Regions from separate parts of the Carnobacterium sp. FSL W8-0810 genome, predicted to be linked through region 2. Evidence: riboswitches for the same ligand, from Rfam matches in the RefSeq annotation. Region 2 holds a riboswitch; the other holds the start of a gene.
What was found. Region 2 has a riboswitch for thiamine pyrophosphate ahead of thiM (hydroxyethylthiazole kinase). Riboswitches for the same ligand answer to the same signal wherever they lie in the genome.
Positions count from the first base shown of each region.

Region 1: another riboswitch for thiamine pyrophosphate. It lies ahead of thiT (energy-coupled thiamine transporter ThiT); the one in region 2 lies ahead of thiM (hydroxyethylthiazole kinase).

Region 1 covers NZ_JBBOWO010000001.1:2,104,257-2,115,230, forward strand. Annotated here, with positions in the region: gene NST49_RS10145 (betaine/proline/choline family ABC transporter ATP-binding protein) at 1-544, opposite strand, end outside; gene cls (cardiolipin synthase) at 702-2,153, opposite strand; gene thiT (energy-coupled thiamine transporter ThiT) at 2,307-2,867, opposite strand; TPP riboswitch at 2,953-3,056, opposite strand; gene NST49_RS10160 (GNAT family N-acetyltransferase) at 3,146-3,640, opposite strand; gene NST49_RS10165 (HD domain-containing protein) at 3,690-4,355, opposite strand; gene NST49_RS10170 (quaternary amine ABC transporter ATP-binding protein) at 4,807-6,012, shown strand; partial or broken gene NST49_RS10175 (ABC transporter permease/substrate binding protein) at 6,005-7,782, shown strand; gene NST49_RS10180 (ribonuclease J) at 7,903-9,582, opposite strand; gene dapA (4-hydroxy-tetrahydrodipicolinate synthase) at 9,623-10,495, opposite strand; gene NST49_RS10190 (aspartate-semialdehyde dehydrogenase) at 10,533-10,974, opposite strand, start outside.
Region 2 covers NZ_JBBOWO010000001.1:544,318-555,291, reverse strand. Annotated here, with positions in the region: gene NST49_RS02710 (adenylosuccinate synthase) at 1-955, shown strand, start outside; tRNA gene NST49_RS02705 (tRNA-Lys) at 1,083-1,155, shown strand; gene NST49_RS02700 (ZIP family metal transporter) at 1,453-2,268, shown strand; gene NST49_RS02695 (DUF378 domain-containing protein) at 2,343-2,558, opposite strand; gene NST49_RS02690 (alpha-amylase) at 2,762-4,222, shown strand; TPP riboswitch at 4,373-4,470, shown strand; TPP riboswitch at 4,528-4,626, shown strand; gene thiM (hydroxyethylthiazole kinase) at 4,768-5,511, shown strand; gene thiD (bifunctional hydroxymethylpyrimidine kinase/phosphomethylpyrimidine kinase) at 5,508-6,323, shown strand; gene thiE (thiamine phosphate synthase) at 6,313-6,948, shown strand; gene NST49_RS02670 (YtxH domain-containing protein) at 7,068-7,451, opposite strand; gene NST49_RS02665 (DUF948 domain-containing protein) at 7,483-7,938, opposite strand; gene NST49_RS02660 (PTS sugar transporter subunit IIA) at 8,284-8,802, shown strand; gene yycF (response regulator YycF) at 8,991-9,698, shown strand; gene walK (cell wall metabolism sensor histidine kinase WalK) at 9,705-10,974, shown strand, end outside.

The DNA of each region.
Region 1 (10,974 bases), 1.6 Mb from region 2:
TCACTAATTCTTGTAAAGCATCTCTAGTAATAGGATCTAGTGCTCCAAAAGGTTCATCCATTAATATAACATCTTGGTTCGCAGCCAAAGCACGAATAACACCAATTCTTTGTTGCTGTCCACCAGAAAGTTCTGCTGGGTAACGTTCCAAAAAGTCTTTTGGTAAATCTACTTTTTCAAGTAGTCGTTCAGCTGATTCTCGTTGTTTATCTTCAGACCACTTTAATAATTTAGGAACCATGACAATATTGTCATAAATTGTCATATGAGGCATTAACCCAATTTGTTGGATAACATAACCGATTTTACGTCTTAATTGAACAGGGTCTTTTTTCATAATATCTTCCCCATTAATTAAAATTTGTCCTGATGTCGGCTCAATCATACGATTGATCATTCGCATAGAAGTCGTTTTCCCACTTCCACTTGTACCGATAAACACAATAAATTCTCCATCATTAAATGTAAGGTTAATAGCGTCGACTGCTTTTTTCCCACCTTTATATACTTTTGAAACATCTTTAAATTCTATCAATACACTCACCTCTTTATATATTCTTTCTATTTTTTGACCATATGCAAAACTATTATCTCAAACATACTAACTCTAATCAAATTTGACGATTTTTGATTAATTTTTTCTCATAAAAAAAGATTTTGGAATTAGTATTCCAAAATCTTTCTTTAGCTAGCTTATGAGTTTATAGAATTGGAGAAAATAATCTAGAAAAAGTTTGTTTAAATTTCATCCATTTAGATTTATTATCAATGATTTCTTTTGTCAGTAGATAGCTTTTCTTCATATCTTCATAAAAGAAATTTTGCTGTTGCTGAGCAATCTTAGCATCATAGATAAAAACATTTACTTCAAAATTTAATTTAAAACTACGGATATCAAAATTAGCTGTCCCAATCGAACAGATATCTCCATCCACAACTACTGTTTTTGCATGTAAAAATCCATTATCGTAAATATATACTTCTGCACCAACTGCTGCCATAGCTTCAGCATAATACATGGTAGCCCGATAAATAAATGGATGATCTGGTTTATTCGGTATCATGATTTTAACATCAATCCCAGACATTATAGCAATTTGAATAGATTCCAATACTGAATCATCTGGAACAAAATAAGGCGTTTGAATAAAAACAGACTCTTTAGCCATACTGATCATCTTAATATAACCCTTTTTGATTTGCTCAAGATCTGAATCTGGACCACTCGAAACGACTTGTACGTTCGTATGCCCTTTTTTATCAATTAAAGGGAAGAAATTTTCTTCATATTCCAATTTATGTTTAGGAACTGCTGCATTCCAATCCATTAAAAATCGACTTTGTAATGCAAGGACAGCATTTCCTTGAATTTTTAAATGGGTATCTCTCCAATAGCCAAATTTCTTATACTCGCCTAAATACTCATCTCCAACGTTGAAACCGCCAGTATACCCAATTTTCCCATCAATAATCACAATTTTACGGTGATTACGGTAGTTAAAACGTAAATTAATCAATGGAAATTTTGAACCAAAGAAAGGTTCAGCTTTGCCACCTAATTTTTTTAATTTTTTAAAAAAATTAGGCTTTAACGATCGAGAACCTAAAGCATCATAAATAACTAAAACATCAACTCCAGCAGCTGCACGTTCTTCTAAGACTTTAAGAACACGTTTCCCTATTTTATCGTTATGGATAATATAATAGATCATATGAATGTGATGCTCCGCTTTAGAAATATCTTCTATTAAAGAATTAAATTTCTGTGCTCCATCAGTGAACAATTCAATTTTATTTCCTTTAGTTAAAATTGATTCGTCACTTTCTAAAAATAAACTTGCCATTTCTTTTGCGTTTTCAGTAGCTTGTTTAGCAGATAATAAATTTTCATCCTCTGCTAACATTTCTTTTTGAGCTTGTACGAGCTCTGGCATTCCTATATTTTCTTGAGACTTGATATCAAATATCTTTTCACGGGTCAATTTTTTCCCAATAAACAAATAAAAAATGAATCCAATTCCTGGTAAAAGAATCAATACAAGCAACCATGCCCAAGTAGCAGCAATATCTCGTTTCTCACGAAAAACCGTAATGACAGCAAAAACGATATTTAAAAAGAAAAAACCCAAAAGTATGTATGTGATAATCTGCATCGACGTATTCCTCTCCAACTTTATTATTAGTCAATCTTACTACTTCCCTAATTTTTTAGCTACTACAAACTAGCGAACTGCAGGAATTCATTACCAAAAAAGAGATTGGGCAGCTGCCACAATCTCTCACTTATTTATCCTTAAAAAAAATGGTTAATGTTTACTTTTTGGTAAAAACAACATTGGAGTCGTTTTAGCTATGATGATTAATACAACGCTTGTTACTATTCCAGTAACGAGTGCACTTCCACCGTTCGCAATAAATGAATACCAAATAGGATTCATTCCTTCTGGAGCATAACTTCCCCAAAAATAATACCCTGCAATAAAGTGCCAGAAGAAACGAGCTGCTGTTCCTAATATCGTTCCAAAGACAATTAATTGATATTGCTTTAGTTTTTTATTTTCTTTAAAAGATCGTTGGATAGGTCTGCTTACCAGACCTGCAAAACCAACAAAAGCAAAAGCAACAAAATATTCTATAAATCCTTGTAATGGATGCAATATACTAGCGTTTCCAACTAAGAAATGCAATACTCCCCATAAAAATCCTGATGCAGACGCTGCTATAAAACCATACCTAAATGCAAACAACGTTAACGGAATCATCCCTAACGAAATTGTAAATCCTGTTCCAATATTGGTTGGAATCAAAGATAACACAATTGCTAAAGCGGCAACTATCGTCCCTTCTATCCAAACACGTAACCTCATACTACTCAAAAAAAACTCCTCCTTCATGTGTTGAACAGTGCCACACATCAAAGGAGGAGTCCGAATAATCATTTTAACACTATTATTTCGTCCCCGTCACAATCCCTACGCTCGTACTAACGAACAGGTTCCAAGGGTTAGAATCTATTGATTCAATCTCAGCTTTTTACAGCACCCCTTTGTGATGGTTGTTCATTCAATTTTACTTCCATATAATATAGTACAATTATACTGATTTTTTGTCAATATACGATTTGATGATTCAACTATTAAGCAGATTAAACTAGACTGCCCTCAAGTATTTTTGAGTAAACAAACTTATACCCATCTGCTTCCTTTACTTTCTTTTTAGTATCTTTGAATCCTGATTTTAAATACATCATTTGTCCACTGATGTTATCGTAATCAATCAACAAAACAATTTCATTAATAGAAGAAAACCGCTCTTTTATATACTCCGGTAGTTTTTCCATTGAAGCTTTTCCGTATCCTTGCTTTTGATACCGTTTATCGACCGAATGGGCTTTTAAAAGAATAGCATTGGGATTTGAGACATAGTTTAATACCGAATTTCCTGTTTGAAGGATAAAGAAACCTACCATCGTATCTTGGTCTAAGATCAAGATAGGGTATTTTTCATTTTCATGTAAACTTTCAGTCATACCGACCATAGGCATCACTGTGTAAGGATTTTTTTCTATTATATAATCTTCTATCATAGAAACATCGCCTACTGTTGCTTCTCTTAGTATAATATTTTCCATCCTATTCATACACTAACCTCCACTGATTTATTGTATTAAACCTCTTTATAAGCCTACCTTACCTGTCCCCATCCCATTCAGCATAAAATTCTGATAAATAGTGTTCCATAAAAGCATGTCTTTGTTCTGCTAACTTTTTCCCAGAAGTTGTATTCATTTCTTCCCTTAGTTTTAACAATTTTTCATAAAAATGCATAATAGCTGTATCTTCTCCAGAACGATAATCTTCTATAGTAAGATGTTCACGTGGTTTTTTTTCCGGATCATGTATCAATCGATTTTTTGAACCTGAATAGGCCATTGTTCTAGCGATCCCAATTGCTCCTATTGCATCCAATCTATCTGCATCTTGAATAATTTTTCCTTCTATTGAAGTCAATTTAGTTTTATTTGTCCCACCTTTGTATGACATGTGAAGAATGATATCCATTATTTGTTCTGTTTCTTCTTCAGTTATAGGATGAGTTGAAAGCCAACTTCTAACTTTCTTCTCCCCATCAGCTTCTGTTTTATTCATTTTTTCATCAGCCACATCATGTAAAAGAGCCGCCATCTCGCAAATAAAGAAATTTATTTCTTTACGTTCTTGTTTTGCAATACTTTTTGCTAAATTTCTGACTCGATGAATATGCCACCAATCATGACCGCTAGCATCATCTTTTAATAATTTATATACATAGTCTTCTGTATGTTCAATAATTTTTTTTTGTAAATCTGTTAACATTTTTTCCACCTCATTTGTACTCTTCCAGCACTTCAAAATAAGTCTATCAATCCCACTAAAAAACCACAAGTTATATGTCAATTTTTATATCTTATTTTTTATCTTTTTTTACAAGAAACCTAAAAAGAAAACGCTTTTAAAAACTTTTTTTATTTTTTTTATTCCCCCTCTCAGGTCTGTCGTCAAGGTAAAACAACGGTATTAAAGCTTATTTTTGAAAATGGTTTTGTTTTTCATTTTTTTTTATTCATGTTACACTGATTATTGTGCTTCATTTTAAAAGTTTTTTTTTAATGAATAGATGTCGATTTTTCTTAAACATTTTTCAAAGAAATCAGCCATTTTACGAATGGTTTCTATAACAATTTATGTTTTGATTCTATCCTTATCAGATTGTACTTTATTCATTTTGATTCACTAGTTGACATTCATAAATAAAAAAAGGAAGGGGATGTTATTTTTGTCAAAAATAACTATTGAAAATGTTACAAAAGTTTTTGGTAAAAGAACAACACAAGCCTTAGAGTTGTTAAACCAACAAAAATCTAAGCAAGAAATCTTTAAAGAAACTGGGGCCACTGTAGGAGTAAACAACGTTAGCTTTACAGTTGAAGAAGGTGAAATTTTTGTCATCATGGGATTATCAGGTAGTGGAAAGTCTACTCTTGTCCGCATGTTTAATCGTTTAATCGATCCTACTAAAGGAAATATTTACATCGATGATAAAAATTTATCTACTATGGATAAAAAAGCCTTGCGCCAAGTCAGAAGAGAAAAATTAAGTATGGTTTTCCAAAACTTTGGTCTCTTCCCTCACCGTACGATTTTAGAAAACACTGAATATGGATTAGAAATTCAAGGTGTTGATAAAGCTGTGAGACAACAAAAAGCTCAAAAAGCTTTAGAAAACGCTGGATTAGGCGATTATAAAGATCAATATCCTAGTCAATTATCAGGTGGAATGCAACAACGAGTTGGTCTTGCACGTGCTTTAGCGAATGATCCTGAGATTTTATTAATGGATGAAGCTTTCTCTGCGTTAGATCCTTTAATTCGTCGTGAAATGCAAGATGAATTAATTGAACTTCAAGCAAATGTTAAAAAAACGATTATCTTTATTACGCATGATTTAAATGAAGCTTTAAGAATCGGCGACAAAATTGCTTTAATGAAAGATGGTTCCATTGTGCAAATTGGTTCTCCTGAAGAAATATTGACTCATCCTGCAAATGATTACGTGGAAAAATTCGTTGAAGATGTGGATCGCTCTAAAGTATTAACTGCTGAAAACATCATGCAACGTCCTGAAACATTAAATATTAAAAACCATGGTCCTCGTTTTGCATTAGAACAAATGCGCAGTGAAGGAATCTCTAGTATGTTAGTTGTAGATAGCCAACGCAATCTTTTAGGCTATATTACAGCTGAAGATGCTTCGGAAGCACGTAAGAAAAATATTCAAACAATTGAAAGTATCCTTAAAGTCGATATCCCAACTGTTACAAGAACAACTTCCATGAACGATATCTTCTCTGTTATTCATGATTCAACTACTCCGGTAGCAGTTGTGGATGAAGGAAAATTAGTAGGTATTATTGTCAGAGGTGCTGTAATAGCCGCTCTTGCAGGAGAAAGTGAGGTGCTGCAAAATGTTTAATTTATTAGATATTATTCCAGAATTACCTGTAGCTGATGCAATAGAAAGTTTCACAAGTTGGATAACAGATACTTTTGCATTTTTGTTTGACCCTATACAAAAATATTCTGAGATTGCTATGGAATTTGTAACAGATACTTTATTACTACTTCCACCCATTTTATTTATTTTGATTATTGCTGTGATCGCCTTTTTCTCTTCAAAAAAGAAATTTGGCTTAGCAACATTTTCAATCATTGGGCTTTGGTTCATCTATAATCAAGGACTTTGGGAAGAGTTAATGAGCACTTTAACACTAGTACTAGTTGCTAGTTTATTATCAATTGTTATTGGAGTTCCTTTTGGTATTTTAATGGCTAAAAGTAAAATAGCGAATACCATTATTGCTCCTATACTGGATTTTATGCAAACAATGCCGGCTTTTGTTTATTTAATACCCGCAGTTGCCTTCTTTGGGATCGGTATGGTTCCAGGAGTGTTTGCCTCATTGATTTTTGCAATTCCACCGACTGTTCGTTTTACAAATCTAGGAATCAGACAAGTCTCAGCTGAATTAGTTGAAGCATCAGAATCTTTTGGTAGCACTGGTGCTCAAAAGTTATTCAAAGTAGAACTTCCATTAGCTAAGTCAACAATCATGGCTGGTATCAACCAAACTGTTATGTTAGCTCTATCAATGGTCGTTATCGCTTCTATGATCGGTGCTCCTGGTCTTGGAAGAGAAGTTCTTTCTTCTCTGCAACGTGCACAAATCGGTACAGGTTTTGTATCTGGTTTAGGTTTAGTTGTTCTAGCGATTATCATTGATCGTTTAACACAAAAATTAAATAAAAAATAATTGAATGTTATTTTAAAAAAAAAAAAGGAGATGGATTAGTTATGAAAAAATTAAACTGGAAACATTTAGGCCTCACAGCAGGTTTAGGATTATCATTAGCTGCAGCAGGTTGTGCAACAGAAAAATCTTCAACAGAGGATACATCTGTTGGTAAAGGACAAGAAATTGAATTAGCTTATGTAGAATGGGATACTGAAGTCGCTTCTACTCACGTGATCGGTAAAGTTTTAGAAGATTTAGGTTATAATGTAAAATTAACACCTTTAGATAACGCTGTAATGTGGCAAGCCGTAGCAAGCGGTGACGCTGACGCTATGGTAGCTGCATGGCTGCCAGCCACTCATGGTTCTCAATTTGAAGAATATGGCGACCAAATGGTTAACCTTGGAACGAACTTAGAAGGCGCATTAGTTGGTTTAGTTGTTCCTGAATACATGGATGTAGATTCTATCGCAGACCTTACTGATGAAGCTGAAATGAGCATCACAGGTATCGAACCCGGTGCTGGTGTTGTTGCTGCAACTGAAACAGCCTTAGAAGATTACGATAATTTAAGTGATTGGGAACTTGAGACTTCTTCATCTGGTGCAATGACTGTTGAATTAGGTCAAGCTATTCAAAATGAAGAAGAAATTGTTATTACTGGTTGGTCTCCACACTGGATGTTCGCCACTTATGGCTTGAAATATCTTGAAGATCCTGAAGGTTCATTTGGTGAAGCAGAAACGATCAACACTATGGCTCGTGAAGGTTTAGAAGAAGATATGCCAGAAGCTTATCAAATATTAGATCAATTTAACTGGACAACAGAAGAAATGGAAAGCATTATGCTAGATATTTCTGAAGGAGAAGATCCTGAAGATGCAGCAGAAACATGGATTGAAGAAAATCCTGACCGCGTTGCTGAATGGACTGAAGGCGTAACAGAATAGTCTTATCTATCCCCTGTTAGAAAAAGAGCATTCACTTTTGTGAATGCTCTTTTTTGCTTATTTAAATTAAAAAAACTTTTACTAACTTCAATTAAGAAGTCAGTAAAAGCCCCTTTTAATTTAATTTTTGCGATTACGTGAACTAGTTTCCATAATAATTGGTAAAATTACTGGACGTCTACGTGTTTGTTCAAAAAGATGTTTGTTTAAAGCGTCTCTAATTTCTTGTTTTAAACGGCTCCATTCAAATTCTTTACGACTTAAATTTTCTTCTACTACTTTTCTGATAATCTCATTGCTTTGATTAATAAGATCTGTATTTTCTTTAACGTATACAAACCCTCTCGTCATAACTTCAGGTCCTGAGATGATTTTACTTTTTCTGCGATTAATAGTAACGACCGCTACAAAGATTCCATCTTCAGATAGCAATTTACGGTCGCGTAACACAATATTTCCAATATCGCCAATTCCAATACCATCTACCATTGTGTTTCCGGCTGTTACTTGTCCTGCTACATGCATACGTTCATTTTTGTATTCCATAATATCGCCTTTTCCAGGAATAAAAATATTCTTGTATGACATCCCAACTTCGTGTGCCAATTCTGCATGAGCAGAAAGCATTCGGTATTCTCCTTGAACAGGAATAAAGTAAGTAGGTTTAATCAAATTGATCATTAATTTTAAATCATTAGGAGTTGCATGTCCTGATGCTTTTAAATTATCTGAAATTTGTTTTACAGTTCCACCTGCACGGTAAATCAAGTTTTCTGCTTGAGCAACTGTTACTTCCATTGCTGTTGAAGGGCTGGTTACGATATAAACTAAATCGCCCTCTTTAATATTTACTTGAGTGTGTTTTCCTTTAGCCATACGCGTTAGAGTCTTAATTGGTTCACCAGTAACACCCGTTTCTAATACAACAATTTCTTTATCTTCGTATTTTTCGATCTCTGTTATTGGAACAATTAAATCCTCACTTGGCAATTGAAGTTTATTCAATTCCATAGCAATTCGAACAATTTCTTCAAGGTTGCTTCCTGTAATAAAAATCTTCTTATGAGATTTATGAGCAGCATCTAAGACTTGTTGGATACGCAGAATGTTGCTTGCAACACTAGCTACGATGATACGTCCTGTAGCATTTTGGAATGTATCCAATACTTCTTCTGCTACTTTCAAATCACTGATATTTTCTACTGGGCTTTCAGCTTCGCTAGAATCACTCAATAAAGCTAGTACTTTGTCTTTTCCAATGTCAGCAATACGTGACAAGTTACTTTGATACATTGGTTTTGCACTTTGGTCAAATTTGAAATCACCCGTATAAACGACGCTTCCTTCAGTTGTCTTAAGCGCTATCCCAACTGAATCAGGAATCGTATGATTCGTTCTAAAGAAACTAGCAATCACATCTCCAAATTCAATCTCAGTATTTTCATCTATAATATGATAATCATCAAATTTACTTACTTGACTATCTTTTTCAACAAATAATTTTGCTAAAGCTATTGTTAACTCCGTACCAAATACTGGAACGTCAAATTTTTGAAGGAAATAAGGCAATGCTCCTATTGCATCTTCATGACCATGTGTTAGAAATACTCCAGTTACACGATTTCTATTTTCTTCTAAATAACTAAAGTCAGGAATGACTACGTCGATTCCTAGTAATTCTGTTTCTGGAAACATCAATCCACAATCCAATACAAAGATGTCTTCATCAACTTCAACAGCATACATATTTTTTCCATTTTCTCGAACTCCACCTAGTGGAATAATTTTAATTGTGCTCATTTCTTCACCTCTTTTACTTTCAATTCATTATTTTTTGTATTTACCAATTTAATGTAGTTAAAATAAACTCTTCTTCTTCTTTTGTGCAAGCTACCAATGGCAATCTTACGCCTCCAACTTCAATGCCTAAATGATTTAACGCAAATTTCACTGGCGCAGGAGATGGTACTGTAAACAGACTATTCATTTTTGGCACTAACTGACGATGCAATTCTGCTGCTTCACTCATTTGAAGGGCTTCTAAGCAGTTGTACATTTTCACCATATCGTTTCCTAAAACATGGCTTGCTACTGAAATCACTCCAGTTGCTCCAATACATTTTGCAGGAAAAGCGTTGCCGTCTTCACCAGTATAGACTAAAAAGTCATCCGAAGTTTGCTCAATTTCTTCACTCACAGCGTCTAGACCTAAACATTCTTTGACTCCAATAATATTTTTAATAGCTGAGAGTTTTATCGTCGTCTTAGGATCAATAGAAACGCTCGTACGACCTGGAACATTATAGATAATAATGGGTAATGTTGTACTATTTGCTACAGCTTCAAAGTGAGCATATAGACCTGCTTGATTAGGCTTGCTGTAATAAGGAGCAACTACTAACGCTGCATCAATACCTGAAATGGCTTCAACCTCTTTTGTAAAAGCAATCGTTTCAGCAGTATTGAATGAACCTGTACCAGCAATAACGGGTACTCGACCTGCTACTAATTCGATTGTTTTTTGATACAACTCCAGCTTTTCATTATGGGTTAACGTAGGAGATTCTCCGGTTGTTCCTCCCACTACTAACCCTTCAGTGCCATTTTCAAGCAAATAGTTGATTAATTTTTCTAAACGTCCATAATCAACTGCTCCTTGATCGTCAAATGGAGTGGTCATAGCTGTTATAATGCGAGCTTTTTTTAAATCCATTTAAATCACCCTTTACTTTAAATTCATCTTACATTGATTAATCTTTTGCTTTTACTAATCCTAATTTATATAGACTTTCAGCAATTTGAACAGAATTCCAAGCTGCGCCTTTTAATAAATTATCTGAAACAACCCACATATGATAACCATTCTCTTGGTCACGATCTTTACGGATTCTTCCAACAAATGTTTCTTTTTTTCCAGCTGCATCTAACGGAGTTGGATAAATTTGGTTAGCAGGATCGTCTTGAAGTTCTACACCAGGTGCATTTCTTAAAAGGTCTTGAATAGAAGCCACGCTAGCTCCATCTTCTTTCACTTCAATATAAACAGATTCTGCATGTCCTGATACAACAGGAATACGGACACATGTTGCAGAAATTTTTATTTTATCGTTACTCATGATTTTTTTTGTTTCATTAATCATCTTTAATTCTTCAAATGTGTACCCATCTTCAGTAAATAAATCAATTTGCGGT
Region 2 (10,974 bases):
TCAATTACAAGAAGATTCTAAAGGCGATCAAAAAATCGGAACGACAATCAAAGGTATTGGTCCAGCTTATATGGACAAAGCAGCACGTGTCGGAATCCGAATTGCTGACTTATTAGATAAAGATATTTTTGAAGAACGTTTACGTATTAACTTAGAAGAAAAAAATCGTAGTTTTGTAAAAATGTTTGATTCTACTGCAATTGAATTTGAAGATATTTTTGAAGAATATTACCAATACGGTCAAGAGCTTAAACAATATGTTTGTGATACTTCAGTTGTCTTAAATGATGCTTTAGATGATGGCAAACGCGTATTATTTGAAGGTGCTCAAGGTGTTATGTTGGATATTGATCAAGGTACGTATCCTTTCGTTACATCTTCTAACCCAGTGGCTGGTGGAGTGACAATCGGTAGTGGTGTTGGTCCTTCAAAAATTGATAAAGTAGTTGGTGTATGTAAAGCTTATACTTCACGTGTGGGAGATGGTCCATTCCCAACTGAATTATTTGACGAAGTTGGGCAACGAATTCGCGATATTGGTCGTGAATATGGTACAACAACAGGTCGTCCACGTCGTATTGGTTGGTTTGATACAGTAGTGATGCGTCATTCAAAACGTGTATCTGGTATTACTAATCTTTCTTTAAACTCAATCGACGTTTTAAGTGGATTAGAAACGGTTAAAATTTGTACTGCTTATGAACGTAATGGAGAAGAAATTTTACACTACCCAGCAAGTTTAAAAGAACTAGCTGAATGTACACCAATCTATGAAGAACTACCAGGTTGGAGCGAAGATATTACAGAATGCCGTACTTTAGCAGAGCTTCCTGAAAATGCAAGAAATTATGTACACCGCATTTCTGAATTAGTAGGTGTCCGTATTTCAACTTTCTCAGTTGGACCTGACCGTGAACAAACAAACATATTAGAAAGTGTTTGGGCACAAGTTTAATAAAAAATCGATTAACCAAGCAAATCGTTACGGTTGTTTGGTTAATTTTTTTAAATAAAATTTATTTTTTCTGCATAAAAACAAAAAAATGTGGTAAAATGTATTTTGTAAGTGAAATTCACAAAAAGGGTTGTTAGCTCAGTTGGTAGAGCAGCTGACTCTTAATCAGCGGGTCGAGGGTTCGAACCCCCCACAGCCCATATATAAATACTTGTAAAATACCTTATTTGAGTAAGGTATTTTTTTTTGTACTATTTTATTGATAAGTAATGTAAAAAATAAATGAAAATAGTTTATCATTCATATAAATAGATTAGTCCGTTTCTTATTTGGCTAAGCGTAAACAATGGAAACGTCTATCAAAATAAAAAGAGTAAAGCGAGTAATTATTCTTTTTAGCTGAATCCGTATTCAAGTATTTGTGAAAAAATGGAAAGACTATTATACTGAAATAGAAGAATAAGATAGTTACTATTCTATTAAGAGGAGTGAAGTAATTGGTTGAATTTTTTAGTTCTTTAAGCCCACTTGTACAAACGATAATTGCGACGCTCTTTACCTGGGGAATGACTGCTTTAGGAGCCACTTTAGTATTCACTACCAAAAATGTTAATCAAAAGTTAATGGATGGAATGCTAGGTTTTGCTGGAGGAGTAATGATAGCGGCAAGTTTTTGGTCACTATTATCGCCAGCTCTGTCAATGGCTGAAAGCGGACCGATACCTGCTTGGATACCCGCTGCAATTGGTTTTATGTTAGGTGGAATCTTTTTGTGGAGTGCAGATAACGTTTTGCCCCATCTAAATCCTAATATGCCTCCAGCAGAAGCTGAAGGGGTGAATCCTCAAAAAAGAAAACGCAGTACATTATTAGTTTTAGCGATTACGATGCATAATATACCTGAGGGTTTAGCAGTAGGTGTTGCATTTGGATCCGTTGCAACTGGGAATCCAGAAGCCTCTATCGCTGGAGCTGTTGCTTTAGCAATTGGTATGGGAATCCAGAATTTTCCAGAAGGAACTGCGGTTGCTATGCCCTTAAGACGTGATGGTATGTCTAGAGCGAAAAGTTTTTACTATGGTCAACTTTCGGGAGCTGTTGAACCGATAGCGGCTATAGTAGGGGTATTAGCTGTTACAGTAATGGAACCATTGCTTCCATATGCTTTAAGTTTTGCAGCAGGAGCTATGATCTTTGTTGTTGCAGAAGAAGTTATACCTGGTTCACAAGAAAATGGAAATAAAGATTTAGCATCTATGTGGTTGATGATTGGTTTTACAATCATGATGATCTTAGATGTAGCTCTGGGATAGAAAAGAAAAAAAGGGACTCAACAAATTAATGTTGAGTCCTTTTTGTGTAGCTAGTTTAAATTTCAAGAGGCGAATTAGTCTCTGTCTCTGCGATTTGATGTTAATAATGGGAAAAACTTCAAGGAATAAAGTGCACACAAGCCAACGATGATATAAACAATTTTTGATAATAGCGATGTTTGTCCTCCAAAAAGCGTAGCAACAAGATCAAATTCAAAGAGTCCAACCAACAACCAGTTTAAACCACCTACAATTAGCAATGCTAACGCAATACTATCCAATGTTTTCATTTAAATCCCTCCTTTATTTGATAATACCACTATACTTGTTTCAGAATTAGTTGTCGATTAAAGTGTCTTATGAAAAAAGGTAACCTTTTTATTATTCTTTCCAAATAAAAAATGGTAAGATTGCTAAAATTATAGTGAATTTTAAATGTACAAAAAGTGATTAAATAAAAACGAATGAAGTAAATGGGGAAGGAAGTAAAAACATGCTTAAAAATGGACTAATGATGCAATATTTTGAGTGGTATATAGAAGATGATGGTAACCATTGGAAACGTTTAAAGGAAGATGCAAAACATTTAAGTGAAATTGGAATAACCAGTGTATGGATTCCACCATGTTTTAAAGGTACAGGAACACAAGACAATGGATACGGAATATATGATTTATACGATTTAGGTGAGTTTGATCAAAAAGGTACTATCCGCACAAAGTATGGTACAAAAGAAGAATTAATAGCAGCAATTGATGAGCTGCATAAATACGAAATCCAAGTTTATGCAGATGTTGTTTTAAATCATAAAGCAGGCGCAGATGGAGTTGAACGATTTAAAGCGATTGAAGTGGATCCTGATGATCGCAATCAAACAATCAGTGAACCCTATGAAATTGAAGGATGGACAGAGTTTACTTTTCCAGGTAGAAAAGGGAAATACTCTGATTTCCAATGGCATTGGTACCATTTTTCAGGAACGGATTACAATCAAGAAAACGAGAAAAAAGCTATTTATCGTATTGAAGGTCAAAATAAAGGCTGGGCCGATGACGAAACAGTAGATAACGAGTATGGCAATTACGATTACCTCATGTATGCTGATATTGATTATAGTCATCCAGAAGTTGTTGAAGAAACAAAAAAATGGGCTAATTGGTTTATTGCAGAAACTGGAGTAGATGGTTTTAGGTTAGATGCGGTCAAACATATTAACGAGAATTTCATTTATGAATTACGCGAAAGTATTGAATCTAATTTTGGCAAACAATTTTTTATTGTGGGAGAGTATTGGGACCAAAATTACTCTAGTTTAAAGAATTATTTAGAGAGCCAAGGCTATAAAATGGATCTATTTGACGTAGGATTGCATCACCAATTAGAACAAGCTTCAAAAATGGGTAACGAATTTGATTTGACACAATTATTTGATCAAACGTTAATCCAAAATAATCCCATGCAAGCTGTAACTTTTGTAGATAATCATGATTCTCAACCAAATCAATCGCTGGAATCCTTTATTGAGCCATGGTTTAAGCCTGCAGCTTATGGAGTTATCTTACTAAGACAAGAAGGCTATCCAGTGCTCTTTTACGGTGATTATTACGGTATCAAAGGGGATGATCCAATTGAACCTCAGCGTGAAGTAATCGATAAATTATTGTACCTTAAAAAGAATTATGCTTATGGAAATCAAACAGATTATTTTGATCACAGAAATTGTATTGGTTGGACTCGATCAGGAAATGAAGAGTATCCAAGAGGGTGTGCTGTAGTCATCTCAAATAGTGAAGCTGGCTTTAAGGATATGTTTGTAGGAGAAGACAAAAGTGGATGTGTTTATGAAGATTATCTAGGTAATTGTACAAATAAAATAACGATTGATGAAGAAGGTAATGGTCATTTTCTTGTAGAAGCCGGTTCTGTATCTGTGTGGGTGAATAAAGAAGAATAATTAAATTAAAAGAAAAAGATCGAATTGTTGCTAACTAATGAATAGACTGAAAAAATTTATTCATTAGTTACTTTTTTTTGTACTCTTAATGTCTAATTACTTAAGAAAATTGATTAAATAGTTTGTATATAGTAAGCTTATAAGTAATTAAATGTTTTGCAGGGGGACACATTTGTGTTGAGAAGGTAAAACCTGACCCTTTGAACCTGTTAGTTAACACTGACGTAGGGAGCACTAGGTACATATCTGTTAAATTATACGTACTGAGCTCTCCATTTCTATGGGGAGCTTTTCTTTTGTAAAACTTTTAATTGCGGGGGGACACGCTTGTGTTGAGAAGGTTAAAACCTGACCCTTTGAACCTGTTAGTTAATACTGACGTAGGGAGCGATTAGTGTTTTTTTCATACACTTTTTTTAGCCTCTACGCTTTTTGTAGAGGCTTTTTTTGCTTGCGTCCAAAATAAAGGAGGACTGAGAGTTAGATTTTTGAAGAATGGTGAAAAGAAATGGCAGACAAAAAAGTAGAGGAAAGAGGAATGAAATATGTTAGTACAAATTAAAAAAAAAGCTCCTTTAGTGCATTGCATGACAAATTACGTAGTTGCTAATTTCACAGCGAATGGGTTACTTGCAGTCGGTGCTTCACCTATTATGGCTGATGAAGTTAAAGAGGTATCTGAAATAGTGTCGATTGCTCAAGCATTGCTTATTAATATTGGAACAGTGAATGACCGTACAGCAGAAGCTATGCTGCTTGCAGGCAAAACAGCAAATGAATTATCTATTCCTATTGTGCTGGATCCAGTAGGTGTTGGTTCTACAAGTTATCGCAAACAATTGGTTAAGCACCTTCTGAATAAAATTCAGTTTGATTTAATTCGGTGCAATGCAGGTGAGCTAGCGGCAATTGCCGGTGAGGTTTGGCAACCAAAAGGTGTAGATAGCGGCACAGGTGAAATAGATATTGCTAAAATCGCAAAACGAGTTGCTTTGCAGTATACGTGCCTTGTCATTGTAACGGGTGAATCAGATTTTATAACAGATGGGCATGAGGGAATTCATGTTTCAGGAGGCAAGAAAATAGCGACACACATCACAGGTACTGGGTGTTTATTAAGTGCTATCTGTGCAGCGTCGCTTGCGAGCAGCGGTATGAATCCAATGCAAAGTTTAGCAGCGACGTTAAAAGATTACAAGCAAGCTGCTGAACAAAGTACAAATGAAGTGGGTACGTTTGCTTTACAATTTATGAACACATTACAAAAATTATCGGAGGTTGAGAGATGATTGCACTAACAATAGCTGGATCAGATTCAGGTGGCGGTGCTGGAATTCAAGCGGATATAAAAACATTTCAAGAACTGGGTGTATTTGGAACAACAGCAATAACAGCATTAACTGATCAAAATACACTAGGAGTACACGGTATTTTTGAAGTATCGCCAATTTTTGTACAGCAACAATTACAAACAATACTAGATGATTTTTCTGTAAAAGCAATTAAAACAGGAATGTTATTTTCAGCTGAAATTATTGAAGTTGTGGCTAAAATCGTACAACAATACCAAATTCCACTAATCGTTGATCCAGTGATGATTGCAAAAGGCGGAGCAAGTCTTTTACAAGATGAAGCAGTAAAAACGTTAATCGAAAAGCTGTTTCCTTATACAACAATTTGCACACCAAATATCCCTGAGGCAGAACTTTTAACAGGTAAACGGATTAAAAATGTTAAAGATATTGAAGAAGCTGCACAGCAAATCCTTCAAATGGGGGTTGAATGCGTGATTATAAAAGGAGGTCATTTAGATGGAGAACAGGCAACGGATAGAGTATACACTCGTCAGCATTCTTTTTCGATAAGTACCCCTCGTATACAAACAAAAGATACACATGGGACAGGTTGTACATTTTCTGCAGCTCTTACAGCAAATATTGCAAAAGGACTGTCCATACATGAATCGATTATTGAAGCAAAAAAATTCATCCATCTAGCTATTTCTACCCCTCTTCATATTGGAAATGGTCATGGACCAACAAATCATTTTGCTTATAACGATCAAAAAAGAACCTGTGAGGTAGCAGTAAATGAACTGTAATATTTTGAACGTTTATTTTATAATGGGTACAGTGAACTGTAGAAAAGATCCTTTGGAAACTCTTGAAGAAGCTTTACAAGCAGGGATTACTTGTTTTCAATTACGTGAAAAGGGTGAAGGGTCTTTAACAGGTAAAGCGTATGAAGAGTTTGCTCGTGCTTGTCAAAAAATGTGTCAAGCTTACCAAGTACCGTTTATCGTCAATGATGATGTAGAGCTTGCATTTAAATTAAATGCGGATGGTTTTCATATCGGCCAAGAAGATCTAGCGCTTCCTATATTTCGTGAAAAAGCAAAAGGAAAAATAGTGGGTGTTTCTGTACACAATTCTAGAGAAATGGAACAAGCGATACTTAACGGAGCAGATTACGTCGGAATTGGTCCACTATATAAAACGCAATCTAAAAAAGATGCGAAGCCTCCTGCTGGGTTGTATTTTTTAAAAGCTATACGAAAACAATTTGCTAACTTTCCAATTGTAGGAATAGGTGGAATTACAGAAGAAAATGCTAATGCCGTTCGTTCTTCAGGCGCAGACGGTGTGTCTGTTATTTCAGTTATTTGCCACAGTGAAGATATTGGACAAACCGTTAAGAATCTACTGTCAAAGAAAAAAATAAACTAATTATTTAGAGGATTGATTTAGCATTAGTATATAAATAAGGATAAAGCAAATACCACTCCCCTAAAGTATTAGGAGAGTGGTATTTTAGTAAGGATTTTTACTTTGAGTTCTATTTAAGTCTATAATTGTCCACGTCTATCTTCAACAGATAGATCTGGGGTATCAGTTAAATCTTCAACGGTAGGTGATGAAGGAACTTCTACAGTTCCGTTAAATTCTGAAGTATCAACAGGTTCAGAGTGAAGATTTAAATCTGTTTCAATATCTTCAATAGTAGAAGCTAATTCAGGATCAGTGTAGCTGATTTCTTCTTCAACTTCTTTGTAACTTTGTTTTACTTCTTCAGCAAAACTGTTTACTTGATCCATTGCTTGATCTTTTAAATCATATGCTTGTGCTTTGATATCTTCACGTAATTCTTTTCCTGATTTAGGAGCGAATAATAAAGCAGTAACTGCAGCAGCAGCTCCTACAAATAAAGTTTTAGTAAAACTGTTAGCCATAATAAAGTTCCCCTTTTCTAAATTAGTTTAGTTAATTAAATGAAAAACGTTTTTTTGTCCTCTTTTTTCTAGTTTGATACATCTTCAAAGCAGTTTTTCCTACTTTAGTTATGCGAGGAGGAGTAACCGTAACTTTTCTACGTGAGCTAGAGAAAAGAGATGAAACGACTTTTGTGCCATTTTGTTTTAAGTCATTGATCGATTCTCCAAATTCACTTGTTGTCTGAGTAAAGCTAGAAATATAAGATTGTTTAACAGCGATATCTTTGGTCATACCATCTACTCTAGTAGTCATATGATCTATTTTACTTGTTATAGCATCTGCTTCTTTTGTAAAATGATTGATATGATCTTGAACAGTGGTTTGAGTTGAATTAATTTCTTTCATTAGTTTTCCAACTTTTTTACCGATGAGAATTCCTACAATAACTAAAGCAACCAAGGCTAAGACAACAACACCAATTGCTATGATAAATTCGACTGACATTTAGCTTTTACGCTCCTTTCATTAAGATAGATTTTAAAACAGTTTAACTTAATAAGAAAGTAGACAAATCGTACACTCATCTAAATTGGTGAGCGATTAATTTACCTTTATTTTCTATAGAATACCATTAAAGATAGGAATATCCAAATAAAATGAAATCGCATTAATGAGAAAATTTAAATTGAAAAATTATTTGTTGTTAAAAGAATAAATAACACCTTTGATTGATGGTTTTTTTTATAAGGGATGGTCAAAATGAAAAGAATCCGTTACAATTAAAGATAAAACAATAACTAGAAGACAGTAGTGGTTAATAAAAGAGTAAGACATTGGAGGATTAATGGAATGAGCTTATCTTCAAAACAAGAAACACAAAGCGAGCTAACAGGGAAGAATAAAGCGCTATTGGTTGCTGTAACAGATGGTAGCATGATACCTATAGAAGAAGTGCCTGATTTGGTATTTTCTGAAAAAATGATTGGAGAAGGTTTTGCTATGATTCCAACATCTGATGTAGTTTATGCGCCTATTAGCGGAAAGTTATTTCAAGTAGCGGGTGCATCTCATGCATTCGAAATACGAACAGATGATGGTTTAGAAGTGTTAGTTCATGTTGGTTTGGATACTGTAACGCTAAACGGGGAAGGTTTTGAAACAAACTTAAAAAAGGGCATGATGATAAAGCAAGGTGAACCTCTAGTAAAATTTGATAGAGAGTACCTTTTAAGTCGAGGATGCCGTTTGTTTATACCTGTTGTTGTGATAAATGGAGAAAACGAGAATTACCATTATGTTTTTAAACCGAACAATGAGATACAAGCCGAAGCTGGAAAAACAATTGCGTTGACGATTGAAGGCTATTAAACAGTTATTATATTTACTCAAAATCAAGAGCTCTGAATGAGCTCTTGATTTTGTTTTTGCACTCTTATTGTATGTTCGGTATAATGGAAAGTAGAACAGTTTATCATTCTATAAGTAATTATAAAAAGTAAAGCCATTAAAAACTAAAAAAATCATTAAAAAAATAGTAAGTCCAAGGAGGTTTTATTTTGAAAAAAATATTAGTAGTTGATGATGAAAAACCAATTTCGGATATTGTAAAATTTAATTTAACAAAAGAAGGTTATGAAGTATTTACTGCGTATGATGGAGAAGAAGCTTTAGAAAAAGTTGAGGAAGTATTGCCTGATCTGATTATCTTAGATTTGATGCTTCCTAAAAAAGACGGGCTAGAAGTCTGTCGCGAAGTACGTAAAAGTCACGACATGCCTATTATTATGGTGACAGCAAAAGATTCAGAAATCGACAAAGTTCTTGGATTAGAACTTGGGGCTGATGATTATGTGACCAAACCTTTTTCAAATAGAGAACTTACTGCGCGTGTTAAAGCAAACTTAAGACGTCATGACAATGCTAAAACTCCTGTCGTTGAAGAAGTAGAAACAAACGATATTGAAGTTGGTGCATTAACGATTCATCCTGATGCATATATTGTTTCTAAAAGAGGAGAAACGATTGAATTAACTCACCGTGAATTTGAATTGCTGCATTATTTAGCTAAGCATTTAGGTCAAGTGATGACTAGAGAACATTTATTGCAAACGGTATGGGGTTATGATTATTTCGGTGATGTGAGAACAGTGGATGTAACGGTTAGAAGACTGAGAGAAAAAATAGAAGATAATCCAAGTCATCCAACTTGGCTTGTCACAAGACGTGGAGTGGGCTACTATTTAAGAAATCCTGAACAGGAGTAGTGTTTCATGAAGAAAAAAATTACTTTTTTTCAATCAATTGATTTTAAAATCATCTTTGTTTTTATCATTTTGCTTTTAGTAGCATTGGAATTGATTGGAACATATTTTGTTAGGCAATTAGAAACACAGCTGGTAACTAATTTCCAAGAAGAAAAAAGACTTCAAGTAGGATTTCTAGAGAACACTATTCAACCTATTCTGATCGATGATGAAACAACAGAAGATAGTGAAGAAATAGGGAATTTGATTAAAGACTTTTCGGGAAATGGAGTCTTAGAAGTTCAAGTAATCGATGATCAACACTATTTATTAGGAACAAGCGACAGTACGCAACAAAATAGTGTGGGCAGTAAAACCAATGATAATGATGTCCACCAAGCGTTACTATTAGGAAATACAGTTACAAGTCAATACAAAGATCAAACAACCAATGACCGAATCTGGAAGTTGGTTTCTCCTATTATATCAGGTGACGGATCAAATGAAATATTAGGTGTAGTAGCTTTAACGACTAATATAGAGAGTGTTTATGAACAAATAAGTGAAATAACGGTTATTTTTCTTAATTCTTCATTAATAGCAGTTGCCTTAACGGTTATTTTATCCCTATTTATTTCCCGGGCAATAACCAAACCAATTACGGAAATGACACAACAAACAATTCAAATGGCTGATGGAGATTATTCTGGGCAAGTAAAAGTCTACAGTAAAGATGAGTTGGGTATTTTGTCAATGGCGATCAATGATTTATCTACTAAAGTTGAAGAAGCTCAAGAAACAACTGAATCTGAACGTAGACGTTTAAATAGTGTGTTAACGCATATGACTGATGGCGTTATTGCAACAGACCGTAGAGGAATCATCGTCATTATTAATGATAAAGCAATGGAAATGTTGAATATTTCCCAGGAAATGGCTTTAGGCGTTTCTATTTTAAAGGTATTAAAAATAGATCAAGAATATACTTTGCGAAAATTACTAGAAAATGAAGATGAAATGCAGTTTGATTTTTCTACTGATGAAGTACCTGTCACTTTACGTGGTGAATTCACATTGATACAAAGAGAAACGGGCTTTATTAGTGGAATCGTGTGTGTGTTACATGATGTGACTAAGCAAGAAAAAATTGAAAATGAGCGTAAAGAATTTGTATCTAATGTGTCACATGAATTGAGAACGCCTTTGACAAGTATGAGAAGTTATTTAGAAGCCTTATTGGATGGAGCTTGGAAAGATCCAGAGATAGCTCCTCAGTTTTTACAAGTAACACAAGAAG